DNA from 2 places in the Bacillus sp. SIMBA_154 genome. Region 2 is predicted to be linked to the other one. Evidence: a T-box and tRNA genes for the amino acid it is inferred to sense, from the RefSeq annotation. Region 2 holds a T-box; the other holds one or more tRNA genes.

Region 1 (15,411 bases), on a different contig from region 2:
ATACGACATAAATTTTCATGTACGGTCCCTCCACACTTATCTTGCATCTTGGTTTGCTTCCTTAGGTGCTGGAAGCAGCGTCATTTCTTGTTTCTTATGCTGCTGATCTTTTCGTTTTTTATCCTTACGTACATCTCTCAGGAACAAGCTGAGAATGACACCGGCCGCACAGAATAATGTGACCCACATGTAAGCATCATTGATGCCCATCACGTTTGAATCGACCTGTGCTTTCGTAAAGAGCTGGGTGGATACATATTTTTGGGCAGCTTCAGCTGTCATCCCCATATGATGCATCACATTCGACACAGCCGTCTGGAATGAATTCATAAAGAATGGGTCAGCTGTATTCGTTTGATCTGCCATATTCGAATAATGGAATGTTGTCCGATTCGTATAAATCGTCGTGATCAGACTCGTACCGATCGAGCCGCTAATTTGTCTTAATGTATTAGACATCGCTGTACCATGACTGTTTAAATGCTGTGGTAATTGGTTCATCCCAGCTGTCATAACAGGCATCATCAGCAGTGACATACCAAATGCACGTACTGCATACATGAGCACAATGTGACTATAGGATGTATCAATGGTCAGCCTTGTAAACTCGTATGTGGTGACAACAGTAATCACCATCCCCACAATCGCAAGCGGACGAGGTCCAAATTTATCAAACAAGATCCCTGAAATCGGGGACATAATCAGCATCGCAAGTGCCCCTGGAAGCATTAACAGACCCGATTGCAATGCAGTAAACCCAACGAGGTTTTGCAGATAAATCGGAAGTAAGAACATTCCAGTGTATAAGGCAACGGTAATAATGATATTAATGACACTTGATAATGAGAAAATGCTGTATTTAAACACGCGGAAATCAAGCATCGGATTATCAGCTTTTAGCTGTTGGAATATAAAGAGAATGATCGCAATCGCACCAATCATAATCGTCGATAAGACGATCGGATCTGTCCAACCATCACTCCCCGCTTCACTCACTCCGTATAGAAGCGAAGCAAAACCAACGATTGAAAGAATCGCACCAAGGGTGTCCAGCTTGATTTTTTTGGGCTCTACAATATTTTTAAACATAAAGAAAGCCGCGATAATGACAATCAAACCGATTGGTACAAGGCCATAAAACATAATACGCCAAGAATAATGTTCAATAATGTAACCAGATAATGTTGGTCCTACAGCTGGTGCAAACATCATCGCAAGACCAAAAATCCCCATTCCTTTCCCCCTGTTTTCCGGAGGGAAAATAAAAAGGATTGTTGTCATGACAAGCGGCTGCAAGATACCGCCACCGATTGCCTGAATCAAGCGGCCAATGAGCATCGTAGAAAAGTTCGGTGCAATACCGCAAATAAAGGTACCAAGTGTAAACGAGATCATGGCTACTAGGAATAAGCTGCGCTGTCCAAAACGTGTGATTAAAAACGCGGATAGCGGAATCAGCACACCGTTGACAAGCATGTAACCTGTTGTAAGCCACTGAATGGTCGTCGCACTGACATTAAATTCAGTCATTAAATGGGGCATGGCTACGTTCAGAAGCGTTTGGTTTAAAATCGCTACGAACAAACCGGCCATTAAAATGATCAGTAAAGACAAGGAGCCTGTTCCCTGTTTTGTCGCTGCAGGTTGATTTGCCATCTCAGACAACCTCCTTTCATTTTTTAATATCAATCATCATTAAGATGAAATTTTGACAGAAGCATTCATACCTGGAAGTACTTTGTCAGATGGGTTTTTAATTGAAATCTTGACTGCTACTTTTTGTGTCACTTTTGTATAGTTACCACTTGAATTTGTTGCTGGCAGCATGTTGAATGTTGAGTTTGTCGCATAACCAATTTGTTCAACAGTTCCTTCAAATGTTGTATCAGAATCACCATCTACCACGATGTCGACTTTGTCACCTTTTTCAATGTTCTTAATGTCTGTTTCTTTGATATTTGCTGTGATATAAAGCTTGCTTAGGTCAATTGTTTCACCAAGAACTGTACCTGGCTGCACTTGCTGATTGTTTTGTACTTCTTTTTTGACTAATGTGCCATCAGCTACTGCTTTAATGTTTGTTTTTGCTTCCCCTTCAACTTTTGCAACTGTGCTGTCTTTTTGCACTTCGTCACCTTCATTGATATCCCAGCCTTTGATTTGTCCAGCTGCTGGTGCTGTAATTTGATACATATCACCTGTCACTTTTGCCTCGTCTGTTTTTACAAAGTTTGTGCTTTCGTAGTAGTAATAAGCACCTCCGGCAATAATAGCAAGAATCACAATAAGGCCAATAATATTCGTTAGTAATAAACGCCCTCTGTTCATGTTTTGTTTCTCCTTTCATGTATAAAAATATAGTGTCATATGCTTTAGCAAGCTTAGAATGCCCATCATCTGACAGAATATGAAACAAGCTCATAAAGCTGACATTTCCCCTTCATCTACTCCGCTGAAAAATGGTGTGCAGCCCATTTATACTTATTGTTCACTCATGAGCAAAGAGCAGAAAAAGAAGAAAAGACGATCGGCATCTTTTTTGAAAAACTTATATTTAACAAGATTAAATATTAATAAATGTAAATTGAAATGTCAAAGAGAAAGTTTTACTTTTTTTCTGGTGATCCCTTCCTTTTCCACACAAAAAACCTTTCAGCCCTTATGCTGAAAGGTTTTTTCAAATGTGCTATTTAAGAAAGAACTTCTTCCTGCTGAAAAAATTTTTTTAATGCGAGAAAAACGTCTGATTTTTGCTTTAAAATATAATGCTTAAATTTCTCATCCTGAATATGCTTATATGCTGACATTAACGTAGAGTGCCGGTTGTATTGATTCACTTCACCATAACAGAATAAGTTGGCTTTTTTCATAATCTCTTGAACAAGCTTCACACACCGCGCATTGTCTGAGGTCAGATTGTCACCATCAGAAAAATGGAAAGGATAAATATTATATCGTGACGGCGGATATCGTTCGTCTATGAGCTCTAGTGCCTTTCGATAGACAGACGAGCAAATGGTCCCCCCGCTCTCACCCCGTGAGAAGAAGTGTTCCTCTTCTACAACCTTCGCCTCCGTATGGTGGGCAATAAATTCAATATCAACCGTCTCATACTTTGTCCGTAAGAAACGTGTCATCCAAAAGAAAAAACTCCTCGCCATATATTTTTCCCAAAGTCCCATACTTCCGCTCGTATCCATCATCGCCAAAACGACGGCTTTCGACTCTGGTTTGGTCACTTCATTCCACGTTTTATATTTAATATCCTCTGGGTAGATTGGATAAAAGGAAGGACTTCCCGTCATCGCATTTCGTTTAAATGCGGACAGCATCGTTCGTTTTTTATGGATATTTCCTGTTAAGCCCGTTTTGCGAATATCGTTGAATTCAATTTGCTCGACAATGATGTCGTCAAGCTCCTTTTGTTTCAGGTTTGGCAGTTCTAATTCACGAAACAGCGCTTCCTCCAGATCCATTAATGAAACTTCTGCTTCGTAATAATCCTCACCTGCTTGATCTCCAGCACCTTGCCCCTTCCCTTGCCCTTGCTTACTGTCTGATCCATCACGCGCGACAACATCACCAACCTGACTGTCTCCATCCCCTTGACCCACATGCTTATTCTTGTCGTAGTTGTACCGAATTTTATATTCATCTAATGAACGAATCGGAATTTTGACAACATCTTTTCCATTAGACATGATGATGCTTTCCTCTGTGACAAGATCCGGCAAATTGTTTTTAATCGCCTCTTTGACTTTTTTCTGATGACGCTGCTGGTCGTCAAAGCCTTTTCGATGGAGGGACCAGTCTTCCTGAGAAACAATAAACTGACTTTTTTCTTGCCGGGACATCCATCCCCCTCCTCACCTGTTTGCGCAATTCTTCTAACTATCGATTCCTTTATCGTATGCTGCCGTCATCCAAGATGACGATCATTTCTAAAAAAGACATTACCGGTGCGGATGTGCGCCAATAATGCCTCCTTCATTTATTAACGATTCAGAAGACTGCCTACATATTTTAAGAGTTCATTTGCACTTGTTGAATTATAGCCATGCTCATCAATCAATCTAGCCACTACCTCATTTACCTTTTTCAGCTGCTGTTCATCTGGTGTCTTCGTCGATGTCGTAATTTTGACCACATCTTTTAGATCGGCAAATAACTTCTTCTGAATCGCCTCTCGTAATCTCTCATGAGAATTATAATCAAAACGCTTGCCCTTTCTCGCATAAGCCGAAATACGAATGAGAATTTCTTCTCGGAATGCCTTTTTGGCATTTTCAGAAATACCGATCTGTTCCTCAATTGAGCGCATAAGCTTTTCATCAGGATTCATTTCTTCACCAGTTAACGGATCACGCAGCTTGTTTTTATTGCAGTAAGCTTCGACATTATCTAAGTAATTATCCATTAGTGTTTTCGCAGACTCCTCATACGAATACACAAATGCCTTTTGAACTTCTTTCTTCGCAATATCGTCATACTCTTTTCGCGCGACAGAAATAAAATTCAAATAACGCTCCCGATCTTCACTTGAAATGGATGGATGCTGATCAAGCCCTTCTTTTAAGGAACGAAGCACATCCAGTGCATTGATCGATTCCATATTCTTTCGAATAATGGTGGATGAAATTCGGTTGATCACATAACGCGGGTCAATTCCGCTCATCCCTTCGTCATGAAATTCCTTTTTCATCTCATCTATGTCAGCAGATTGAAAGCCTTCGACACTTTCCCCATCATACAGACGCATTTTTTTCACCAAATCAATATCAGAACGCTTTGGCTCTTTGAGTCTCGTCAAAATAGAGAACATCGCTGCCACCTTCAGCGTATGCGGTGCAATATGAACGTCTGAAACATCACTTTCTGAAATCATTTTATGATAAATCCGTTCTTCCTCTGTCACCTTTAAATTATAAGGAATCGGCATCACAATAATTCTTGAATGAAGGGCCTCGTTCTTCTTATTTGAAATAAACGACCGGTACTCGGTTTCATTCGTATGAGCGACAATCAATTCATCCGCACTAATCAAGGCAAATCGGCCTGCCTTAAAATTTCCTTCCTGCGTTAATGAAAGAAGGTGCCACAGAAATTTCTCATCACACTTTAACATCTCCTGAAACTCCATCATCCCGCGGTTTGCTTTATTGAGTTCTCCATCAAACCGGTATGCACGAGGGTCTGACTCTGATCCAAATTCAGCAATGGTTGAAAAATCGATGCTGCCTGTTAAATCGGCAATGTCCTGAGATTTCGGATCAGACGGGCTGAAGGTACCAATGCCGGTCCGTTTATCCTCTGAGAAAAAGATCCGCTCAACCCTTACATCCTCAATTCTGCCGCCATATTCCTCTTCCAGTCTCATCATATTCAGAGGCGACAAATTCCCCTGCACACGAATACCATATTCTCTATAGAAATCCTCCCGCAGATTTTGCGGAATGAGATGAAGCGGGTCTTCATGCATGGGACAGCCTTTGATCGCATAGACTGCGCCATTGTCTGTCAAGGAATAGGCTTCGAGTCCTCTTTTCAGCCTTGTTACAAGCGTCGATTTCCCGCCGCTTACCGGTCCCATCAATAATAAAATACGCTTCCGCACATCTAATCGCTTTGCAGCAGGATGAAAATATTCCTCCACTAGCCTTTCCAGTGATTCCTCTAATCCAAAAAGCTCCTGATCAAAAAATTTGTAGGTTCTGACCCCATTCTCCTCTTCAATCCCGCTGTCTTTAATCATATGATAAACGCGAGAATGAGCAGATTGAGCGACAAGTGGATTTTCCTTAATAATGTCTAAATAATCGCTGAATGTGCCTTCCCATTTGAGACGCTGCTCTTCTTCTCTGTGCTGTTCAATTTTCTTTAAAATATCCATATGAACCTCCTCTTTCAAGATTGAAGCTAGTAATCAGATACTGTTTTACAATCTATGCGCAGGCGTCCTATTACATGCTTTCGTTCTTCAAAATGACGAATTGGCAAACTGAATTGACAACCATCCGCAATACCCTTCATAATAAAGGAAAAACAGGAGAAAAATGATCTTCTTCTCCTGCTTTTCAAGGCGAACTTCACATCATATGAAACAGGCAGCGGACAGGAACAAAGGGATAAGGGGGAGCTTATATGAGAACGGTCATTATGATGGGCGTCATCATTACGTTTTTAGTATCCATTTTCACAGCTGGCTACGAAGGCAAGCCTGGTAAATGAAAAAAAGGATGTTCCATTAGCGGAACATCCTTTTTTTCATTTAGTTCATTGTTTTCAGCACTTGCATATTCACTGTATTACCTGACACCTGAATCGAAGTAAAGTCTTGCGTATCTATCACCAGTGTGACTGCTCGATTATCTAATGTGATATCAGTAAAACGAGTAGAGAAGTTTGCCCGAATATCTTTCCGATAAATATCGTCAGTCACTGCAACCGTCGAAAGTAATTTCCATTTGGTCACAGAGATAATGTTTGAGTTTTGAATTTCTGTGATAATGCGCCCTGTATAACCAACATTGTTTGTCCCCCAGAAAATCGCTCTTCTATGTCCATTCAAATTTTTATAAATGGTCATTTGAACAGTACTTCCAGGCTTAAATCCTTTTGTATACGTAAAATTACTATGTTCTTCGATATATGTTTCTTGATTATTTGTTCCTACCTTCATCGTAGGTTTCCATACATTATAGGTTGGACTGTATTGAAGACCAATATCCGCTTCTTTTGATCCTGTGAATCCAGAATAAATATAAGCTGCCCCTTTAGACACACTCATCGTGGAAGGAAGTTGAATTTTTGTGACCAATATAGATCCATTACTATTGATATAGGTACGCCCGCCAATTCCTTTAGATCATTGCGCTGCTCCTATTTCCTGCGTCTGAGAAAGACCTGGGATACTGACTGGAACGATCCCCATTAAAATAGCTGAGATAATGGCACTAGTAATCAGTTTTTTTCATCTCATTATTCATCCTAATGGATTCATCATTTTTGAAAATGCAATCTATCATCATATCTATTTTCAACATGTTAAAAAAAGTATAAATAAGTCATATTTTTCATCACCCTGATTCTAATCTCACATAAAAAAGCCGAGATGGGTATCTCGGCTTTCATCATGATCTTATATGAGATCTCGATATTGCTGCTGGCGAAGTGCCTCATAAACAAGGATCGCTGCTGTATTCGATAGATTAAGCGAACGAACATGCTCTGTCATCGGTAAACGAAGACAGCGGTCCATATTTCGTTCAATCAAATCTTTCGGCAACCCACTTGTCTCTCTGCCAAAGACGAAGAAATAGTCTTCATCTAACTGAGAGTAATCAAACGTTGTATGCGGCTTTTGGCCAAACTTTGTGATATAGAAGAATTGCCCCTTCGGATGGGCCTCAAACAATTCATCGAGTGAATCATGATAGACCACATTGGCATACTTCCAATAATCGAGTCCAGCACGCTTCAGCATTTTGTCATCTGTCGAAAAACCAAGCGGACGAATCAGATGAAGTGTTGTATTTGTTGCTGCACATGTACGCGCAATATTTCCAGTATTAGCTGGAATCTCTGGTTGATATAAAACGACATGAAGTCCCAAAAAAGTTCACCTCTAATTTTCTTTTCCGCTCAACATTATACCATTAACTATCCTTTGCGGCATCGTCCAAAATGTGAAAAAACGTATAACGAATAGCTGGTGTATAGGCAGTTGAATCCTCATATGACCAAAACCGCATGCGGCTGTCATACGTCTGTGCATTCACAAGAGGCATTCCGCCTTTATCATGATCAACAACAATGGTTGTATGATTATACCTTCCATCACCCTCGAAATCGTAGCAAATGACATCACCAATTTGAAGCTCCTGCGCTTCTTTTAGCTTCTTTGCCCTTAAGCCTGCTTTAGAATTCGCTAAATAGTTTTTCATCGAATGAGCCACCGTCCAGCTGTAGCTCCACGTATGTGGACGCACCCACCAGCCAGACCCGCGATTCGGATACCCTCTCGTTGGCGCATTCCCTGCTTTCAAGCATTGTGAAATAAAATTTGTACAGTTATCTTCAAAATTCTTGTAGGCTGGATTCCGTTTATTCCAGTACGTCTCCGCATATTGCACGGCTGCCCGCCGATCATAGTGAAAGGCTCTCCCGAATTGTTCCTCGTTCTGGAAGCGCTCATCCACCCGCTCCTCCTTTTGCCGTTCCTCCTGCATCATGCGATCTTTGACAAGCATGTCGTTATAAAGAAACGCTTCTCTTTTTTCAACCTGTTCCTCCAAATAAAAAGAATCGTCTACATCCTTACAGACATAAGTGAGATGAGCAAGATATTGCACATGCTGAGCCCCATCATCCTGAATTGTTGAATCTAGAAGCTTTGTTTTTGCCTTTGCCTTCACAATCTCAACCTGTCTTCTAGCAAAAAGCTCCTTTTTTCGTTCTACTGCTTCCACATCAGACATGAGCTGCGGCTGTTTGATCGCACTGTCATTTAATAAATACGCCAGCCTGTCTTCTAACGTTTGCGCTAATAATTGTTTCACACAGACACCACCAAAACTTTTTTTAAAACCTCTGTTTGGTACATTCTATGTTCATAGGGATGTTATTTAGTATTTAAAGGTGTCTGTAATAGCTCAATCCCTTTGATCATCTCTTGTTTCGCTTCTTCATCACTTTCCCGCTCAAGAGCTTTTTCCAGCTCTGAAAGCTGCTGCACGTCGCCAATTTTGCCAATGGCCCAAGCGGCCGTGCCTCGAATGACCGGCCTTGGATCCTTGTGCATCAATTCAATCAAAACTGGTAAGGCAGATGCGTTTTTAAAGTGAGCGAGTGCCAAAATCGCATTCCGCTGAATGGGCTTTTTCCCCCGCCATGATCCTGATACATGACCGTATTTTTCCTTAAACTCACGATTGCTGATCGTAAGGAGCGGCTTTAAAAGCGGCTTTGCAATTTCAGGGTCCGGCTCCATTTCAGGATGCAGATGAAAGTCTTTTCCTTTATTGATCGGGCAAACTATTTGGCACGTATCACACCCATACAAGCGGTTCCCTATTTTCGAACGGAACTCGTCAGGTAAAAACCCTTTTGTCTGAGTTAAAAACGAAATGCACCTTTGAGAATTCAGCTGTCCTGGATTCACAAGCGCACCTGTTGGACACGAATCCACACATTTATTGCACGTCCCGCACTGGTCTTCAATTTTCTCATCCGGTTCAAATGGAACATTTGTAATCATTTCAGCCAAGTACACATAAGAGCCGAACTCTGGTGTGATAATCATACAGTTCTTTGCACTAAAACCAATGCCAGCGCGTTCTGCTACAGCACGATCAGACAGTTCCCCTGTATCCACCATTGATTTTGTTCGTATATCGACATGCTTGCTCCGCAAGAATTCCTCGAGCATATCAAGCTTTTTTTTCAATACAACATGATAATCCGTTCCCCAAGAAGCCCTGCAAAAGATTCCTCTTCTTGCATCCTTTGTACTTCGAGGGGCATCTTTCATTTTGGAAGGATACGCGAGCGCTATTGCAACAATTGATTTGGCCTTTGGAAGCAGCAAAGAAGGGTTTGTTCGTTTTTCGATATCAGGCTCTTCAAAGCCGGACAAATACCCTAACGATTCATGTAAGATCAGGCGGTCCTTTAATGAATCAAATGTATCAGCACTTGCAAATCGAATTTTATCGACACCAATTTCTTTCGCATATTGAATCAATTCTTCTTTTAATTCTCCAACATGAATCACCTTGCAAACCTCCTTTCTTTGTTTCTTCTGTTGTTTTCAGTATAATACGAGTGTATCATGACCGATTGGAGTGAGTCACTGTGAAGATACATATGGAAATTCCTTATCCTCAAAGCCCGTCTATCCATGTTGGACAGATTGAATATTCACATATTGAAGTCGGTAAATCACCTCAAATGTTAAAAGGTCGATTACGCCTGTTTCAAGAGTCTTTGTTTTTTGAATACGAAGATAAAGCCTTGAAAGAAGTACCTGCGATCAAAGAATGGACTGAGCTTATAGAAGACATTCCTTTCCTTCCACTTCTTTCTGATATTCAAAAGGAACAATTTATTGACTCGACCAATTCCGTACAGGATTTGTCGATATTTTTCTCATTAAAATATTTCTTGCCCATCCTGACATTAGATGCCGATCGCCTAAAAGAGCCACTTTCACTTGCAAAAAATGATGCTGGTCACATCGAATGGCAGGACGAAACGGGACTTAAAGGGTTATTTTCTCAAGCAAGTAAAGCACAAATTTCTCAAGACACAAAGAACATTCTTCAAATCATCCTTTTCCCGCCATCTATTTCCCGGGAAAAGAGTGAAGCTCTTATACAATCCTTGACGAAGATGTTTATACAAATACATGGTGGAGAAAGCAAATATGAACTCATTGAAAAAGCACTGTAGCTGACAGTGCTTTTTTCACATTATACTGACATAATAAAAAACGCAACACTTCGTTTATCTAAGAAACGAAATACTGCGTTATAAACAAAATTATGTATTGGAGCGGGTGATGAGAATCGAACTCACGACATCAGCTTGGAAGGCTGAGGTTTTACCACTAAACTACACCCGCATCAATCTTTTAAAAGCAACGTCATTGCGTTGACTTTTATTATGTTACAACTTTCTTAACAATTCGTCAAGAGAATATGAAGATTTTTCGTCAAAAAACTTCATATTCTCCATATATATTAAGATAGTTATTTATCTAGCTGGACATAAAACAAGTATGCATGTGACATATTCTTCAACGCTTTCTCTGGGTTCTTTTCGATTGCCTCAAGCATTGGTAAATTCCCATCTTTCCCCATTGCAGCTGTATACGCAATTAGTGCTTTTTCTCCTGAAGCCACTTTGACAGATTCAGATTGTGCAGAAAAAACATAATCACCTACTTTGAATGGAAAGCTTGAAGTCGCTTTTATCATTCCATCATTCTTCTTGTCTGACCAAATACTAAATTGTGATTCGTATATATCTTTCTGATGATTCAGTTGTAAGAGCACATTCATCGTTTGATCGGTTCCATCCTGATGTAAAACAAAGGTGGCAGATGATGCTTCCTTATCAACTAATCGACCATTTTTGTAATGACTCCCAATAAAAGTGATACTCTTATTCTTCTTCGTTAATCCCTTTAGGGTAAGAGCCACCATTTCATTAGTGGTTGTGGCATCTAGTAAGCTTTCTTCTTTCTTTGTCAGTTTCATTTTTTCAATTGTTACTTGATCCTTAGATACGGGTTCTGTTTCTTTTTTAGATACTGTCTTCACTGTCGTTGTTGTTTCTTCGGCCTTCTCACCGCATCCTGCTAATAGAAAAACAGTGAACAAAAGTATGCTCCATTTTTTAATCATTGATATCCCCTTTAATATTTTTCATTCTTTATTATACTAAAATTTGGTTGAGCATACAAAAAAAGATTAGGAAAATTCTCCTAATCTTTCGCTTTTTTCTGTTTCATTGCCAACAGCAATGCCACAATGAGAAAACTCGCTGCAAAAATCACAATCATATAAATAAAAAAGTTTGGCTTGATCTGAAAAGTAAACGCTGACGAACCTTCCATCTCAAAAGCGAGACTGTTAAATAATAATGCATCATTTGTTTTTGATTGAAATAAATGATAGAACAGTACACCAATTGTCAGCATCGGAAAGCCTAAGAATCCTAGGAAACCACCAACTATAGCACCTTGTTTCATTGCCTGAACGTTCATGATCGTTGTCCTCCCATTCCACGAAGCAATAGCTGCTTCATAATGGATTTACCATCCCCCATAAACGGAAGAAGATAGAGTAATTGAATAAAATACGTAATTGAAAAAATAAAGAAACCTGTCGAAATTGGATTTTCTTTCAGAAATAATACGGTCACAATGATTCCAGCTGCCCCAATCACACCAGGGAGAAGCGGTCCAAGCAGCGTAATCCATACCTGCTTTTTCTGAAACGGATCTAATACAGGTCTCACAAATTTCACAGACATCATATCACTCGCAAAAAAACCTTGAGGACCATCCCGTCCCGCAAACTTCCGATGTGCATAACCATGTGCTGCCTCATGCAAGGCCGTCCCGGTAATTAATCCGAAATAAATAATGGAAAAATAAATCGCAATGGCTGCAATCGATGGATCAGGGATGAATAAAAAGGCGATGCCTGCCATGACCATGAAAAGCACCCAGAAAAAGATGATTTTACGCATCACCATAAGCAAGGCCGTCCCCAATATTTGAAGAAATGAGTGGCCTGTGCAATCAAATCGTTCCTTCATCTTTACTTGATACTGCTTAAAAAATTGACAGCAGGCTGTGACAATCCGATATGGTGATTGATAATGAATAGACAGCAAATGATGCTGATTCAGCCCCATCATCAGCTGATAAAAATCACGAGCAATGACAGACTCATCGACCTGAAACAAATCGGCTAGCTCTGCCGTAATACTCGCTTCTGTCCTCTTGCCGTCCACTTTCGTTAACATATGATAGGCACTTTCATTAATCGGGAGTGTGCTTCCATACTGCGTATCAGTGAGATGCCTCTTTTGTAAGGTCACATAAGGCCCAAGAGCCGGTACCCGCTCAATCTTTAGCTTACTGTTAAGAAGTTGAATCATGTGAATACCTCCATGAAAAACCTTTGTATATGGCAAAGATGAGCAGACCCTCAAAAGCAGCCACAAGCAGCCACTGAAGCGTTTGACTCGACTCCCCTATGACATAGTTTCCAATAAAAACAATTGGAATCATAAGTAAAATAAGTGCTCCAAATGAAAAAATGCCTGTGTATGGATTGTTCCGATCAAGAGGAAGTAAAATACCTACCACATAAAAGAGCGCAGTAGCATTGCATAACACAGCGGCCCCAATCAATACGTTCCAAATCTGATCAGGGAGCGTCAGTGTTGTCAGCATGAATAAAGCAATCTGCATCACACCAACGAGCAGAAGTCCAATAAACTTATACAGAGCCACTTCCCACGACATTAGGCCAAATGTTTTATACATCCCTAGCATACGTTTATCATTGCCAAATGAATTAAAGGCTGTTAATCCAGCAAGAGCACATAGAACAAAAAACGCTTCTTCTTCAAACCGGAATCCAAACTGATAACGGACGAATAAGATCACAATGAGAAGAATGAGAAAGTTTAAAATGTTTTCTTCATTTCGCACCTGTGATTTGATTTCCTTTACAATAAGTGACCATTTTTTTGAAGAAGAGAACGGCAATTTGTTTAAAAAGGTTAACGCTTTTTTCTCTGCCATAATCGGCATCATCGCAAGAGAAAGAAATGCGCCGCCCGCTGATAAAAGGATGAACAGAATCAAAATTGCATAGTATACCCCTTCTGGAGACATCCCTTGTGCTGCAAGGAAAAACGGTGCTGTAAAATACATTAAATGATAATCAAACTGAATATATGATTGCTGAATTTGGCTGATATCAAAATGCGTCAATCCATACGCCACAACCAGTGCCAATAAAACAAAGATCGCTGCAAATTTTTGCAACGGTAATTTTAATTTTAGAACGAGCAAATAAGTAATGTTATAAATGAGCTGCAGCAGCATGAAGACAAAAAGCGATTGCAAAATCACCATCAAAAAGAAAGTAAAGATAAAGAAAATTCCGATTCCCTGGGCAATAAAGTTAGGTAAAAGCAGGATACCGATAAAAAATAAAACAAGCCCTGCCACCACTATCACCATCGGAATGAAGTATCCAAGACTTTTCTGAAAGGTAGAGAGCGGGAACCAGCTGAGCTGCATAGAAAACCGGTCTTGTTCAGGCGTTCTGACCTTGATCAGAACAAATAACAAGCTTGTAAAAATAGATGCATTGATCGCCATCGACACAACCAATAATCCAAGTGAACGTTCATCTCCATTTAAGAAAGCCTTCATAAAGACACCAGTAAAACTATATCCAATGATGGCCCCCATTGTGACTGCAAACAAAAAGAATAAGACCACAATGATTCGCTTCGTTTGAGTATCAAAGAGCTTATACATCTCCTGCTGCCACATTTTAAGCATCATTTTAGAAATGATTAATGATTTCATCAAAATGTGCACCCCTATCACTTAACATTGAAGCTTTCAGAAACACCTGTTCCAGTGTGCTTGATTGATACTTTTCCTTTAAGGCTGAGACTGTTCCTTCATCCATTTTATTTCCCTTAGAAATAATGGCGATTTTGTGGCACAGCTCTTCCGCTGAAAGCATATCATGCGTTGAAAGCAAGATTGCACCATGGTTCTCGGCATAACGCTTCATCAGTTTCTTTGTGTTTATAACCGCTTCAATATCAAGTCCTCTAAAGGGCTCATCCATGATCACCAATTGACTATCAAGCATAAAGGCGGCAATGAGCTGTGTCTTTTTTTTCATACCATGTGAATACGTTTCGATCGGTCTTGATAAAGCCGAGTCCATATCAAACAGTTCAATTAGTTGATTTCTTCTATGAATTGTTTTACATTCATACATAGAAGAAACAAAATCTAAATATTCAGCACCAGTCAATGCTTCAGGGAGCAACAGGTCATCTGGAATATAGGCTACTTGTTTTTTAAAGGATGGGTCATCATTTGTGACGTCCTGCAAGTGAATCGTTCCTTTTGTATGCTTAATGATGCCGAGTATACAATTAATCATCGTTGTTTTACCAGATCCATTCGGTCCAGCAACAGCAACGATTTGATGAGGGGCAACCTTTAAATGAAAATCATTGACAGCAGTCACATTATTTTTATACGTCTTGGTTAAATTCTCGATCGTAAACATATAACCTCCAAGTGTCTGCATATTCTTTTAAAAACAGATCAGGCTAAACCGCCCGCCACAGACGGTTTAGCCCTGGTGTCATATCATAGAAGTAAAAAGATGAATCCTAAGTATAGCTACTTACATTCAATTTGGACTTTTAAGCCACTTTCCCACTGAACGGCTCCTGTAAAGCTACCCTTGCCGTTTGCTAAACACCAAACTGCTGCTCCTAGAACAACTGTTGCTCCCAATCCAAGAAGGACTGCAACAAATACTAAGAACCAAGCTTGGTCCATAATAGCAGGTTCCATAGTGGAATAGTCAACTTGCGGCGCTGCATAAGTCATACTTTTCACCTCCCAGCTTATGATGATCGTATCATAGGCGTCACACTCCAAACATCAACAGAAGATCCCATTTTTGACCGAACATACTTTCGATTAAAACGTGACTTTTTATTCAATTATTCACTCCCAACTGGATGAACCCTCTCTTTTTCACTAGTTTTTACCACAACACAATACCTACAAAACCCATATAATGGCATTGATTCCATCTTTTTTCTACTTTTTTTCAAATAGTTCAT
Region 2 (15,411 bases):
TTCTTTAATGTTCATCCCTTGTCTATCTTATATAAATTATGGACTTTTTAAAAGTCGTTTTCAAATGAAAAAAGCTCTTCTTATCAAAAAGAGCTTTTTGCGTCACATTATTTAATTTTGGAAACCCATTCTGACATTTCATCTAGCTTTTCATTCGGAATCAGCCCGCCTGGCATCCCGTTTCCGCCTTCTTGAATTTTCTTCTTGATGTCTGCCACTTCAAGCTTGTCACCAACACCTTTTAATGCAGGACCTGCGCCGCCTTCATAGTTTTCCCCATGACAGCTCAGACAGTTTTGCTTATACAATTCTTCCGGCGTCGCATTTGCTGTCTCCTCTTGCTTTTGCTCTTCGCCACCAGAGGCAATTTTTTCTTCATCCTTCAGCCCCTTCATTGATAAGAAAAAAGTGAGTCCAATTCCTAAAATGGCAATCAATAAAAATGGTATAAGTGGATTCCGTTTCATTTCTTTCATCCTCCCCTTTGTGAAAAACCCCTTTGAGACTATGCAAACAATTCTAATTCTACTTTAATTTTACAAAAAGTAAACGAATTATGATACAAAACTTTGGTCAAGTTCACAGATTAGACAAAAATGAATCATGATGAGAAATGAAGCCTGCAGCACATTTTGATGTATTTTTTATACATCTTTTCTCTAAGAACGTTGCAAATTCATTTGTTATTCAGTAAAATATAATCAGATTGAAAAAAGCGTTTTCATTTTGATGAAGAAAGAACGGATCTCTTTCAAGATCCGTCCGGTTTCTATTCTAAGAAGTCTTTTAATCGTTTACTTCTGCTTGGGTGTCTTAATTTACGAAGAGCTTTCGCTTCAATTTGGCGGATACGCTCTCTTGTTACGCCAAACACCTTTCCAACCTCTTCTAACGTGCGTGTTCTTCCGTCATCTAGTCCGAAACGTAGTCTCAGCACATTTTCTTCACGGTCCGTTAGCGTGTCTAATACATCTTCAAGCTGCTCTTTCAACAATTCGTATGCAGCATGGTCAGATGGAGACGTCGCCTCTTGGTCTTCAATAAAATCACCAAGATGCGAGTCATCTTCTTCACCAATAGGTGTTTCTAAAGAGACAGGCTCTTGTGCAATTTTAAGAATTTCTCTTACCTTTTCTGGGGTTAAATCCATGTCTTCAGCAATTTCCTCTGGCGTTGGTTCTCTGCCTAGGTCTTGCAGAAGCTGTCTTTGAACACGGATCAATTTATTAATGGTTTCCACCATATGAACTGGAATACGGATTGTTCTCGCCTGATCGGCAATGGCACGCGTGATCGCCTGTCTAATCCACCAAGTCGCATATGTTGAGAATTTGTATCCTTTGCGGTAATCAAACTTCTCAACTGCCTTCATGAGCCCCATGTTTCCTTCTTGAATCAAGTCAAGGAAAAGCATACCACGACCGACGTAGCGTTTCGCAATACTGACAACGAGACGAAGGTTCGCTTCCGCTAATCTTCTTTTTGATTCCTCATCGCCTTCTTCGATCTTTTGAGCATACGTAATTTCTTCTTTAGCAGATAACAAATTGACGCGTCCGATTTCTTTTAAGTACATACGAACAGGATCATTAATTTTGACACCTGGTGGTACGCTTAAATCATTCAGGTCAAATTCCTCTTCTGCTTTAGCCAGCTGCTGAACATTTGGGTCTTCTGTCTCTTCATTTTCACTGATGAGCTCTACACCCTGTTCGCCTAAGTATTCATAGTATTCATCCATTTGGTCTGATTCAATTTCAAAGCTAGACATACGCTCTGCAATTTCTTCGTATGTTAAAACGCCCCGTTTTTTACCCGTTTCAGTGAGCTTATCTCTCACCTGTTCAAAGGTTAATTCAGTTTCGGTTTCGTGGGCTTGTTTATCAGCCATTATGGATCCCTCCTTCCAAAGCTTGCAACGAATTCTAAAGTAACTTGCGATTTGCATCCGCTCTGCTTTTCTCTCTCTATCAAACAGATGAGCAAATAGGAATAAAATAAATAATGATGAAGGCAAGATGCTTGCGGTCTTATGCTCCTCCCCTAAAGGATTCATTGCCAGCCGTAAGTCTTGTCATAAATATTAGACGTATTACTTCAGCGAACGGTTCAACTGAATAATTTCTTTTGCAAGTGTTGCCGCTTTGAAGAAATCTTTTTGCCTCTCCGCCTCTGCACGTTCTAGTTCTTTTTCCTTTATCATTGACAAATTCCGATGATTCAACACTTTTTTTACATAATCACTTAATTCAGCTTCACTTAGTTCGTCTCCAACTTGAATCATTAATATATCCGTCAGAAGCTGACTTATCACATCATCTTCCAACCGGTTCATCAGGTGCTGCGGCGTCGGTTCTTTGCCTTCTTCATACAATGCATAAATGTACGTTGCCAGCGCCCTGTGCGTATCTATATTAAATTCAATCCCTACTCTGTCAAGCACTTTGCGGATCACGTCATCGCTTTTTAACATATGAGCAAGCAGCATTCTCTCTGCATTTTCATATGCCGGCCGCAGACGCTTTCTTCTCACCTGTGTTGACAAATGTGCACGCCGTTTTTCAAGCCCACTTTCTTCCTGCGTGCTTTTGGCTTCTTGCCGCTGCTGCTTTTCAAACAGCTCCAGTTGTTCCTTTAATGAGTCAAGTGAGATCGAGAACTCTCCAGCAAGCTGTTTCATGTAAATCTCTTGTTCCAAGGAGCCGTTTAACCGGCTGATTTCTCGGAGAACTTGCTTCATATAAGCAAGACGGTCTCCTTCGTCTGATAAATTCTTTCCTCTTCGGAAAAAATTCATCTTAAATGTCATTAATGTCACACTTGCATCTATGATGTCATTCCTAAATTTCTCGCCGCCATATTTACGAATGTAATCATCTGGATCGAGTCCATCTGGTATCATGGCAACGCGAACTTTACATCCTCTTTTTCCAAGCAAATCTGACGCTTTCATGGTCGCTTCATATCCGGCCGTGTCAGAGTCATAACAGAGGATGATCTCTTCTACGTTCCGTCTGAGCAGTTTAACGTGCTCTTCTGTTAAAGACGTACCCATTGTTGCAACACTTTCGCCAACACCAGATGTGACAGCTGAGATGACGTCAGCAAATCCTTCGAAAAGGACCGCCCGTTCGCGTTTTCTAATATGCATACGCGCGTCATGAAAGTGATAGAGCAGCTTACTTTTATGAAAAAGTGGCGTTTCAGGACTATTCATATACTTAGGCTGCTGATTACCAAGTGATCTTCCGGAAAAAGCGACGACCGTCCCGTGATGATCATGAATTGGAAACATGACACGATCCCTAAAACGATCAAAAAAGCCTGTGCCGTTTTCTCGTTGAATCAAAAGACCAGCTTTCTCCATCATCATAGGATCAAACCCTCGTTTTTCTAAAAACTTGGTCATGAAATCCCAAGAGTCAAGAGCATACCCGATCTCAAACTTGGCAATTGTTTCATCCGTAAAGCCTCTGGACCGTAAATAATCGAGTGCGTTTTGACCTTCCTTTGTATTTACCAGCAAATGGTGGTAAAATTTCTTAAGAAGCTCATGTGCCTCAATCATTTTATGATTTGCTGTATCCTCTTGCTGAGAGGAACTGATCTGAGCATTCGCTACATGATCAGGCAAATCAATATGGTACTTATCAGCAACATGTGAAACGGCTTCAATAAATGAGTAGCCTTCCATTTGTCTGAGGAACGAAAACACATTACCTCCAGCACCACAGCCAAAACAATGGAAGATTTGCTTATCTGCTGAAACAGAGAATGAAGGAGTATTTTCACCATGGAATGGACAAAGACCGAAGTAATTTCGACCTTGTTTTCTAAGCTGTACGTATTCTCCAATCACTTCGACAATGTCTGCGTTTTTTTGGATCTGCTCCAAAAGTTCATCTGGTATACGTTTGCTCATCCTAATAACACTCCGTCGTACATTATTCGCCTTTTAATTCAAAAATCCTTCATGATTCGACAGGATTTTTTGTAGTTGCGTAATAAATCGCTTTTTATCCTCTTCCAAAAGCTTTTTGGGACCTTTTCCGTATATACCTTTTCTTCGCTGTTTGCTGGAAACATGCCTGCGTTCCAAATCAAAATCAATTGTTTCGTTTGTGTACATCCGTCCTCTTTCAGACAGAACAATGACATGTCTTGGAAGCAGTAAGGAGGCAAGACCAATATCTTGGGTGACGACAATATCATGTGCGGCAGCTGAGTTCGCAATGACTAAATCCGCTGCTTCCTTATGTGTATCTACAAACAGCCAATCTTCAAGTGGTAATCTTTTGGTTTGAAAATGCTCATATGAAGCAATGAAAGTCACAGGTACTTGAAACTGAGATGCGACAGAAAGGATTTCGTCTTTTACAGGACAAGCATCTGCATCGACATAAATCGTCCTCTCTCTTTTACGTTCATTCAGGTGACTAATTCTCCATCCCTCCACCTTATTCCTGCTTTAAAGAAGCAAAAAGACCATACTTTTCCCCCATAAAGCAATCAACAGTAAAACTCATTTTGTCGAAAAGTTATGTTCAGAATCACTTGACTTCTGCCAATATTAGTTTATTCGTTCTTGACTTAACTTAAACCTAAAATCAATCATTTTATCACAATTTTTTATTATAATACAAATGCAGCAAATATGCCATTATTTTTGTTTACCCGTTTCCCACCATAGGAAAAACCCAGGAGGAGCATCCTGAGTTTATTCGGAACCTCTTTTGGTCAGCATTTGATGAATGACATTCGCCGTTTCCTCAACTGCTTTATTCGATACATCGACAACTTGACAGTTAATTCGGTCAACCACTTTTTCAAAATACTCTAGTTCCTCTTTAATCCGCTCGATGTTCGCATAAATTGCTCGATCATTTAAACCTAGAGATTTTAAACGTTCTTTACGAATATGATTGAGTTTGTCTGGACTAATTTTCAGGCCAATGCATTTCTTTGGATCAACTGAGAATAACTCTTCTGGCGGATCTACTTCAGGAACAATCGGAACGTTCGCTACCTTCAGCCGCTTATGCGCCAAATATTGAGAAAGCGGTGTCTTGGACGTGCGTGATACACCAATGAGCACAATATCAGCTTTTAGAATGCCTCTTGGATCTCTGCCATCATCATACTTTACAGCGAACTCAATGGCTTCTACTTTTTTAAAATAGTCCTCATCTAATTGACGTACACGACCCGGCTCATGTTTCGCTTCATTTCCATATGCGGTCTCCATTTTATCAATAAGTGGACCAATGATGTCATAGTAAACGACTCCGTTTGCTTCTGCCTCTTCTATTAAAAATTGACGCATTTCTGGCACAACGAGAGTAAAGCAGACGATCCCGTTATCTGCTTTCGCCAGTGAAATGACTTCTTTAATCGTACCGATATCCTCAACATATGGGATTCTTCTAATATTTGAATGGTCTGATGAACCGCCATCAAATTGGCTAAGTGCCGCTTTGACCACGAGCTCTGCGGTTTCTCCTACTGAATCTGATACAACAAAAATTACGCGATTACTCATAACATCCCCTCGCAGTCTTCTGAATTAGATAATTTCATTCTCCGATAAGCTAACAAGTATTTTCGTCATGTTTGTTTTCGTAATTCTGCCGACAACTTCAAAGCCTTTATCCGTTTCTTTTATGACAGGAAGTGCGTCTATTTGCTTTTCAATCAAGTGCTTGGCCACATCCATAATGAAATCTTCCTTGCGGCAAACGGTGATGTTCGGCATTCTTGTCATAATAATATGGACAGGTATAGATGGAAGCTCTTGTTTTCCAATACTTGCTCGAAGGAGGTCTTTTCTTGATAACACGCCTGTTAAAATAGAGTGATCGTCCACAACGAATAATGTGCCCACATCCTCTAAAAACATCGTACAAATCGCATCATAAACCGAAACATTCTCATGTATCACCACTGGAATGGATTGGAAATCTTTCACTTGGAGTTTTTTCAGCTTATCTGCCAGAAGCTGCGTGCCTGTTTTTCCTGTAAAAAAGTAGCCGACCCTTGGCCTTGCTTCTAAAAATCCAGACATTGTTAAAATGGCTAAATCCGGTCTGAGGGTAGCCCTTGTTAAGTTCAGCCGATCGGCGATATGCTCTCCAGTGATCGGACCATTCTCTTTGACAATCTGTAAAATCTGCTCTTGCCGTTTATTTAACTCGATTGTACTCACCACCTTTAAATAGAGAGAGCGAATCTTTACTTTATGTATATCATTTTCATAACTCATCATATTATAGCGCATCTTTGTCCGAATGAAACAAAAATCCGCTCAAAAACCGTGAATTAAATGAGTAAAAAACGATTGCCCTTCTCAAAAGGCAACCGTTCTTAGGTATTTATTTTACAATTAAATTGTTCATATTCGCAAATGATTGAATGACTTTGGCTAGCTTGACCATCTGTGCCAAACGATTTTGCTTCAGTTTTTCATCATCCGCATGAACCATTGTGTGATCGAAATAATGAACAATCGGCGCTTTTAAGGTATTTAACGCCTCAAGTGCTAAGTTGTATTCTCCTGCTGCCACATGTCCCTTAACAGCTTTCTCTACTTGCTGATACGCCTCAAATAGCTTTTGCTCGTGCTCATTTTCAAACAGTGCAGGCTGAATCTCTACATCTTCCCCTTTTTTACTGATTGAAATGACGCGGCCAAGTGCCTCAGCCGTTTCTTTGAAGCTTTCTTGTTTCACGCTCTCTTCAAGAACAGCTGCTTTTTTCACGACCGCATAAGGCTCAATATTTTCAACATCAAGCACTGCATCGGCCACATCATGACGGATATGCTCTGCTTGGAGGACATATTTTAAACGCTGCGTCAAAAACTCAATCAGAGCAGCTTCATGTTCTGCCTCTACTTGAGCAAGTGCTAACAGCTCTTTAAATGAAATATTCCAATGACGGTCGAGCAGGATTTGAACGATACCGCTCGCTTGTCTTCTGAGTCCATAAGGATCTTGAGAACCCGTTGGAATCACATCAATTGAAAAGAACGAACAAATAGAATCTAGTTTATCCGCTACTGCGACAATCGCACCAATCAGAGTCGAAGGCGCCTTGTCACCGGCAAAACGCGGCATGTAGTGTTCGTTTATGCTCTTTGCGACTTCTTCGTGTTCGCCAAGTGCTTTTGCATATTTCTCACCCATGATTCCTTGTAATTCTGGGAATTCATAGACCATTTGAGTCACAAGGTCAAACTTAGAAATACTTGCTGCTCTTGCGACACGTTTTGTTGTTTCGTCATCTGTGCCGACATGCGCTGCTAGGCGGGTCGCAATATCTGTCACTCTCTTCAGCTTGTCACCAATTGTTCCAAGCTTCTCATGAAATACAACCTTATCAAGCTTTTTAATATTGTCTTCAATGACTAGTTTTTCGTCTTCTTTATAGAAGAATGCAGCATCTGATAAACGCGCACGAAGTACTTTTTCGTTTCCTCTTGCGACATTTTCCAGCGCCTCACTGTTTCCGTTTCTGACCGTAATAAAATGAGGCAGCAATTCTCCTTGCTCATTTTTCACAGGGAAATAGCGCTGATGCTCTTTCATTGTCGTGACCAATACTTCTTCCGGCAATGCAAGGAACTCTTCTTCAAAGGAACCAAACAACACTGTTGGGTATTCAACAAGATCGTTGACTTCCTCTAGAAGTTCAGGATCAACTGGAATGACCCAGCCTTTTTCTGAAGAAAGGGCATTTAGCTGCTCAGTAATCCATTGCTTTCTTTTACCTGCATCTGCAATGACAAATTGATCGTGTAATGTTTGCTCATAAGAAGCAGGTGAGTCAATGCTGGCTGTCGTACCGAGGAAGCGATGTCCTCTTGTCTCCCGTCCGCTTTTTACGCCTGCAATTTCAACGGGTACGACCTCTTGCCCGAATAAGCAAACAATCCATTTAATCGGACGGATATAGCGTAAATCTTCGTTTCCCCATCTCATGTTCTTTGGAAAGCTTAATGAAGCGGCAATCTCACCTAGCGCCGGGAGAAGGTCTTTGACTTGCTTTCCTTCTTGGAACTTTTGGACATGGACATAATCCACACCTTTGATCTCTTTGAAATAGAGATCCTCTGTTGAAGCGCCTTGTCCGCGGGCAAAGCCCTCAGCCGCTTTTGTCCAATTGCCTTCAGCGTCTTGAGCAATCTTTTTAGCTGGGCCTTTTGCTTCTTCTTTGATGTCTTCTTGTTTTTCTGCGACACCTTTGACGAGCACAGCAAGGCGTCTTGGTGAATTGAATAAAACAACATCTTCGAATGAAATATTTTGCGTTTCAAACCAAGCTTTTACTTTCTCACCTAGCTGCTTTGTGCTCTCTGGCATAAAACGAGCCGGCATCTCTTCTAAGCCGATTTCGAGTAATACATCTTGTTTATTCATGAGAAGCCGCCTCCTCTTTTAACATAGGAAATCCAAGTTTTTCTCGTTCTTCGTAATACGTTTTAGCCACTTTTCGCGCTAACTGACGTACTCTTCCAATATAGCCGGTTCGCTCAGTGACAGATATAGCGCCCTTTGCGTCGAGCAAGTTAAACGTATGAGAACATTTGAGTACATAATCGTATGCCGGGTGAACAAGTCCTTTGTCCATTTGGCTATGTGCTTCTTTCTCATAGGTTGTAAATAAATCGAACAGCATGTCAGTATTAGATGTTTCAAATGTATAAACAGAGTGCTCATATTCAGCCATTAAGAATAAATCTCTTACAGTAAATCCGTCTGTCCATTCAAGGTCAAAGACATTTTCTTTGTCTTGGATGTAAGAGGCAAGACGTTCAATACCGTATGTGATTTCAACAGAAACTGGCTTACATTCTAAGCCGCCGACTTGCTGAAAATACGTAAATTGCGTAATTTCCATGCCATCAAGCCAGACTTCCCAGCCGAGCCCTGCACAGCCAAGAGATGGATTTTCCCAGTTGTCTTCAACAAAACGAATATCATGTTTCAACGGGTCAATGCCAAGCGCCTTCAATGATTCAAGATACAGTTCTTGAATATTGTCAGGTGATGGCTTAATGATCACTTGAAATTGATGATGCTGATACAATCTATTTGGATTTTCTCCATATCTGCCATCAGCCGGGCGTCTAGAAGGCTCTACATACGCTACCTTCCACGGCTCTGGTCCGATGCTTCGCAGGAACGTGTATGGACTCATCGTTCCAGCACCTTTTTCTGTGTCATACGCTTGCATTAATACGCAGCCTTCATTTGACCAATGCTTTTGCAGCGTCAAAATCATGTCTTGAATATTCAATGATCGCACCTCCGTCTTTTCTACACCATCCGCTATGTATGGCGGGTGGGGACTAGAACCTCATAAGAGAACACAAAAACTCCCGTCTCTATGCTCACAAGGTTCCTTGCAAACATAGGGACGAGAGTTTTTCCCGCGGTTCCACCCTATTTGCTGGTGTCGTAGCACCCAGCCGCTTTGTTTTACGTTGCTCAAGAATGCCTTTCGTTACGCCTCCATCCTTAGCTTACACCGTCCTAAGGTCGCTTTTATGGATTATACGTAAGTACTTCTTTCTGTCAATGCAACATATTTTATCTTAGACAATCTTACAAAAAGTCATGGAAGATGTCAACTTTTGTTTTCTTCACCCATTAGCTTTTTCATGGATTCCATCTGATTCATGAATTTTTTTGATTTTAAATAAAGGCCTGAATACTCGTCATAGTAGTGATCCAGCACTTGACGAATTTCTTGTTTAGTCTGCGGTTTCACGTCAACTTGACCAAGCCTTGATAAATCAAAATAATGAAACAAACGAAGCAGTCTTGCAGCTGCTGGGGATAAGGGCAGTTTATATGGATCTTTAGAAAAGCAATTTTGGCAAATAAATCCGTTATCTCTAATCGAGAAATGGAACTGCCCTTCTTTTTGACCGCAGTGTACACATTGATCCAGTTCAGGCTTCATCCCCATCACTGATAACATTTTAACCTCTACAATAAATAAAATAATATCAGCATCTGTGCCTTCATTGAGATGACGTAAAGATTGAAGAAGGAGCTCAAACAAATAAGGGTTTGGCTTCTTTTCCTCCGTTCCTTTATCGAGTAATTCTGTCATATATGCGGCATATGCAGTCAGAAATAAATCTTCCCGGATGGCCCGCATGCTTTCGATCATTTCACCTTGCTGGAGCGTTCCAAGTCCTGTTGATGATTGGATAAGGAAGGTTCCGTATAAAAACGGCTGGCTTATGGCTGACAGGCGGCTGTTTGATTTTTTAGCACCTCTTGCCATCACACCAATTTTCCCATGCTCTCTAGTGAGCAGCGTGACAATTTTGTTTGTTTCGCCATAATCTGTTGTTCTAAGAACGATTCCTTCACTTTTAATGAGCATTTGTCTACACTCCGAGCGTTGGAGGGGGTCAAGAATTATAAGATTGGAAAATCAAATCGTGCTATCTCTTCTTCAAGTACATCGGGTCTTTCCAGGTTCTCCTTTTCTAACTCTTTGAAAAGCAGATACGTGTCAACGCTTCCTGTTTGTGAAAATACGTTCCATGTAAAATTCAACATAAAAACCCCACCTTTCTTTATTAGAAGCAGCAACGCTACATCCAACATATTAACTTTATCTTGACCAGGCTACCTCCATTTCATGATAAACAATTTTTACTAATCGAACCGCACCATTGTCAGATTTTATGACAAATGCAGCGATTTTTAATATTCGTCTTCTCTAAATCCGAAGTCACGCAAGTGAGTGGATTTATTACGCCAGTCCTTCTGAACTTTTACCCAAAGCTCCAGGTATACTTTTGAGCCTAGAAGTGCTTCAATATCTCTGCGCGCTTTTTGTCCCACTTCTTTTAATAAGCTGCCTCGTTTACCAATAACGATCCCTTTTTGTGAATCACGTTCTACGACAATGGTCGCCGCCACATGGATCTTGCCATTTTCATCTGGCTTAATTGATTCGATCGCAACCGCAATACTGTGAGGAATCTCTTCTCTCGTTAAATGCAGCACTTTTTCACGAATTAATTCAGAAATAATAAACCGCTCTGGATGATCTGTTACTTGATCTGCTGGATAAAATTGAGGGCCCTCTGGAAGATAACCTTCAATTTGCTGAAGAAGCGTATCAATGTTGTTGCCCTCAAGAGCTGAAATTGGCACAATTTCCTTAAACGGATAACGTGTGCGGTATTCATCAATTAAAAGGAACAGTTCATCTGGGTGAATTTGATCAATTTTATTGACGACAAGAAAAACCGGTGTAGATGTTTGCTTTAGTCGTTCAATGATGAATTCATCACCTTTGCCATAACCTTCCTTTGCGTTGATCATAAACAAGATCAGGTCGACTTCCTTCAGTGTATTTTGAGCCACCCTCATCATAAAATCACCTAGCTTATGCTTAGGTTTATGAATGCCTGGTGTATCGATAAAAATCGTTTGTGACGTGTTGGTTGTCAAGACACCTTGAACTTTGTTTCGCGTCGTTTGGGGCTTATCACTCATAATGGCAATTTTTTGTCCAATGACACGATTAAGAAAGGTTGATTTCCCTACATTTGGTCTTCCAATAATTGATACAAATCCTGATTTGAAGCTTTCGTTAGTCATTTAAATCCTCCGGTGAAAATGCGCCTGGCAATAGTTCGTTTACTGTTGTTTCGTATATATGTCCTTTTAAGTTTGTTAGGATCACTGGCATATCAGGTGCACATAGCTCTGAAATGACCTGTCTGCATACGCCGCACGGTGAAACAGGTCGATCTGTATCAGCCACTACTGCAAGCATTTGAAAAGATGTGATGCCTTCTGAATAAGCTTTAAAAAGTGCTGTTCTTTCCGCACAATTACACATGCCATATGCTGCATTTTCAATGTTGCAGCCGCCATACACTTTTCCATCATTCGACAATAATGCTGCACCGACTTTGAATTTTGAATAGGGTACATATGCAAAATCTCTTGCTTTGATTGCTTCTGAAATCAACTCTTGTTTGTTCATTCCTAGTTCCCACTTTCAGAAGAAATGGACCCACTGTCACATTTATATTTTACATAATTCACGTGACATTTTCACGCCCATTTCTAAAAATGTTAATAAATAGTAATATTGTTCTATTGCATGATCTTCGGCAGGAAGATCATCAACCCAATCATAACCGAAATCGCGGCGTAAACGCAAACAGCGCCTGCTGCAGCGTCCTTTGCTCTTTCTGCAAGCGGGTGCTTTTCTTCTGTCATAAGATCCACTGTATGTTCAATGGCTGTGTTGACAAGTTCAAGTGCAAAGATTCCCCCACATAAAAGAAGCACGATCATCCATTCGACCGGTTCAATGTGAAACCAAAAGCCGCAGATCACCACGATGATGGCTGCGACTGTATGAAATCGAAAATTCCGTTCATTCAAGAAAGTTCGCCAGATTCCTCTAAATGCATAATAAAAACTCCGAAAAAAACGGGCAAGCGGGCTGCGTTTCTTACGATGATCTCGAAAGGCCATAATCATCCAGAATTTTTGTCTGTTTGGCGAACATTTCTTTCTCATCTTCCTCTGTCATATGATCATAACCAAGTAAATGAAGGAAACCATGAATCGTTAAGAAACCAAGCTCTCTCATAAAGGAATGTCCATATTCTTCTGCCTGCTCTTTCGTTCGATCAACACTAATGATAATGTCACCGAGTACCGGCGGGATGTCGCCCGCGCCAATGATCTCAATCTCACCTTCTCCTTCTTCCTCAAGTGCAAAGGAGATCACATCTGTTGGTGCGTCCTTTCCCCTGTATTCTTTGTTGATTTGATGAATTTCTTCATTCGAGACGATCGACACTGATACTTCCGCTTGATCTTTTACCTCAAGGGCATCCGCAGCAAATTGAAGAAGCTTTTCCATTTCTTCAAGATGCTCTTTTGATACTTGTCCTGTTTCATCTATTAAATCGATTAACAATGTCATTTACTTCACCTTCTGTTTCGGGGCATCTGGATATTCAATCCGAGAATGGAAAATCCCCTTTAATGTTGTACAAATCGTTTGGCTAATAATATTTAATTCTTTAAATGTCAGATCACATTCACTAAATTGCCCGTCCTGCATTTTATCTGAAATAATGCCTTTGACAAGTTTTTCAATCCGCTCTGGATTTGGATTATGCATTGACCGAACCGCAGCTTCAACGCTGTCAGCCACAGAAATGATCGCCGCTTCTTTTGATTGCGGTTTTGGACCAGGATAACGAAATTCTTCTTCTGTCACCTGATCATCACGTTCTTTTGCTTTGTAGTAGAAGAACTTTAAAAGAGATTTCCCGTGGTGCTGTTCTGCAATATCGACAAGCTCTTCAGGAAACTTCTTTTCTCTCAGCATATCAGCACCATCTGTCGTATGGGCAATAATAATATTTTTACTCAGCTGTGGGGAAAGCTTGTCATGCGGATTATCAATGTTCATTTGGTTTTCAATAAAGTATTGCGGTCTTTTCGTTTTCCCAATGTCATGATAATAAGCGCCGACCCTCGCTAAAAGCCCGTTTGCGCCGACTGCTTCACAAGCAGCATCCGCTAAATTCGCCACCATGACACTATGATGATATGTACCTGGTGTCTCTGTTAAAATCTTTTTGAGCAGCGGATGATTTGGATTCGATAATTCAATCAGCTTCATTGTCGAAAGAATGCCAAACATGCTTTCAAAGACAGGCATTAACCCAATAACCAAAATAGCTGATGCAAAACCTGACACAATCGCCATCATGAGGTTCACACCGATTTCAAGTCCTGACGGAGAGGAGTTTTGGATCAGCGTGATTGATAAAACCACAAGAACATTCGTCAAAGCCACCAAAAGCCCTGCCTGCAAAATTTTCGATCTCGCGTTATGTTTTCTCAAAAACAAAATGCCCGCCATCCCGCTAATGAGATAATAAGCACAGATAACATAGTTAAAGACGCCGGTTACTCCTTGATTAAACATCATACTTCCGCAAAGGGCAAATACAAGGCCAGAGAAGATCGCTAACCGCTCATTGATCAGCAGCTTGATCAGCATCGTCCCAAGCGCAACTGGCACGACATAGCCTATCGTCGTGTATTTCGTTTCCTGGAAGAGACTGAATACTTCCATGATGATTAAAATAATGGTGAAAATAAGCGAGTAAAGCAGTAACGATTTATTCTTATGGACAAGCGATTTTTTCCTCGTTTCTAATGTGTGAATAATCGCCGCTAAGAAAAGGCCGATCAATATCATAAGACCGCTTACAGGCTTAAACAAATTTGAGCTGTTTAACAGGCCGGTCAGTTCTAATTTGCGATAAACTTCACGGTCGATGAGTTCCCCTTCCTCCACTAAAATTTGCCCTTGCTTGATTTGAACCGGCTGAATATTATCAGCTGCTTCTTGCCTTTTCTTCTCTGTTGCCACTGGGTCAAATACATAGTTTGGAATAATCGCAAATTCACCGATTTCTTTCGCTGCATTTAAATATTTTGAAGGAATAGAATTGTTTTCAAGCTCTGTTTTCACTTGTTTTTTCTCATCTTGTAACTTAGCTGCTGTGATTTCTTTACTCATCAGTGAATTCACCACTGTGATGATGGAATCCTTAGTAAAAGAGAGATTTTCGTCACTTGCTTGGAGCAGTGCTTTGATGGATTGATCCGAAACAGCTTCCTGCATATCTGTTGTGAGTTTTTCTTTTACACGCTTGACCATTTCTTGATCTGTTGGCGGGTTCTCTTTTTCATCAGCGGCTTTCTTCTCTTCTTTAATGGCTTCAAAGAGGGATGAGATGAGGTCAACACGATTGTCAGAATATGCTTTTTTGAGCGTATACTGATCTTCTACTTGATCCGTTGCTTCTTGCTTCTTTTCTTCTGTCGCTTCTTGATCATCGACGGTTGACGGAGAATAGATGGTCTGTTCGCTCACTGAAAACAAATCTAAGTCGAGCGATTCAGGCTTTACATGGAAGAAGAGCACCACGAACAGAATGGCTGCTAAACCAGCGTATAGCAAAACGTTTAAATAACGTGAGCGCTCCATTTTCTGAGGTTCTTTTTTAGACAGCAGTCTTTTGCGCTTACTGCCTTTCTGATTCTTTCTCAAGGAAAGTACCTCCTTTTTTACTTTAAACCACGATCGAAACAAAATGACCCGATGAAGACGATCGGGTCACTCAGTTCATTTTTGCTTTTCGTATGCGCCAATGATCTTCGCCACAAGCGGGTGTCTGACCACATCTGTCTGGTCTAATTCAATGAATGAGATGCCCTTGATCTCTGCAAGCATGTCCTTTGCAGCCGCAAGGCCTGACTGCATGCCCTTTGGCAGATCAATTTGTGTAATATCTCCTGTAATGACCATTTTAGAGCCAAACCCTAGTCTCGTCAA

Evidence for each region. A T-box is a leader RNA that pairs with one kind of tRNA and senses whether it is charged. The one in region 2 lies ahead of glyQ (glycine--tRNA ligase subunit alpha), so its partner is inferred to be a tRNA-Gly.
Region 1: it has a tRNA-Gly gene. The T-box ahead of glyQ (glycine--tRNA ligase subunit alpha) is inferred to sense a tRNA for this amino acid. The anticodon was not compared.

What each region holds. Positions count from the first base shown of each region.
Region 1 covers NZ_JAWJBV010000018.1:31,243-46,653, forward strand. The annotation lists gene R0K30_RS18265 (NAD(P)H-dependent oxidoreductase) at 1-19, opposite strand, end outside; gene R0K30_RS18270 (DHA2 family efflux MFS transporter permease subunit) at 37-1,656, opposite strand; gene R0K30_RS18275 (biotin/lipoyl-containing protein) at 1,696-2,328, opposite strand; gene yhbH (sporulation protein YhbH) at 2,691-3,854, opposite strand; gene R0K30_RS18285 (PrkA family serine protein kinase) at 3,995-5,890, opposite strand; partial or broken gene R0K30_RS18290 (YrpD family protein) at 6,269-6,931, opposite strand; gene trmL (tRNA (uridine(34)/cytosine(34)/5-carboxymethylaminomethyluridine(34)-2'-O)-methyltransferase TrmL) at 7,139-7,612, opposite strand; gene R0K30_RS18300 (amidase domain-containing protein) at 7,656-8,558, opposite strand; gene queG (tRNA epoxyqueuosine(34) reductase QueG) at 8,621-9,769, opposite strand; gene R0K30_RS18310 (hypothetical protein) at 9,853-10,449, shown strand; tRNA gene R0K30_RS18315 (tRNA-Gly) at 10,548-10,621, opposite strand; gene R0K30_RS18320 (hypothetical protein) at 10,749-11,405, opposite strand; gene R0K30_RS18325 (hypothetical protein) at 11,486-11,767, opposite strand; gene R0K30_RS18330 (PqqD family protein) at 11,764-12,669, opposite strand; gene R0K30_RS18335 (hypothetical protein) at 12,653-14,119, opposite strand; gene R0K30_RS18340 (ABC transporter ATP-binding protein) at 14,097-14,843, opposite strand; gene R0K30_RS18345 (hypothetical protein) at 14,960-15,172, opposite strand.
Region 2 covers NZ_JAWJBV010000001.1:44,964-60,374, reverse strand. The annotation lists gene cccA (cytochrome c550) at 108-467, opposite strand; gene rpoD (RNA polymerase sigma factor RpoD) at 770-1,891, opposite strand; gene dnaG (DNA primase) at 2,093-3,922, opposite strand; gene R0K30_RS00310 (YaiI/YqxD family protein) at 3,956-4,456, opposite strand; gene R0K30_RS00305 (pyruvate, water dikinase regulatory protein) at 4,718-5,539, opposite strand; gene ccpN (transcriptional regulator CcpN) at 5,564-6,202, opposite strand; gene glyS (glycine--tRNA ligase subunit beta) at 6,369-8,414, opposite strand; gene glyQ (glycine--tRNA ligase subunit alpha) at 8,407-9,294, opposite strand; T-box leader at 9,408-9,585, opposite strand; gene recO (DNA repair protein RecO) at 9,625-10,395, opposite strand; gene R0K30_RS00280 (YqzL family protein) at 10,431-10,574, opposite strand; gene era (GTPase Era) at 10,722-11,627, opposite strand; gene R0K30_RS00270 (cytidine deaminase) at 11,620-12,018, opposite strand; gene R0K30_RS00265 (diacylglycerol kinase family protein) at 12,132-12,518, opposite strand; gene ybeY (rRNA maturation RNase YbeY) at 12,496-12,975, opposite strand; gene R0K30_RS00255 (HD family phosphohydrolase) at 12,976-15,087, opposite strand; gene R0K30_RS00250 (PhoH family protein) at 15,202-15,411, opposite strand, start outside.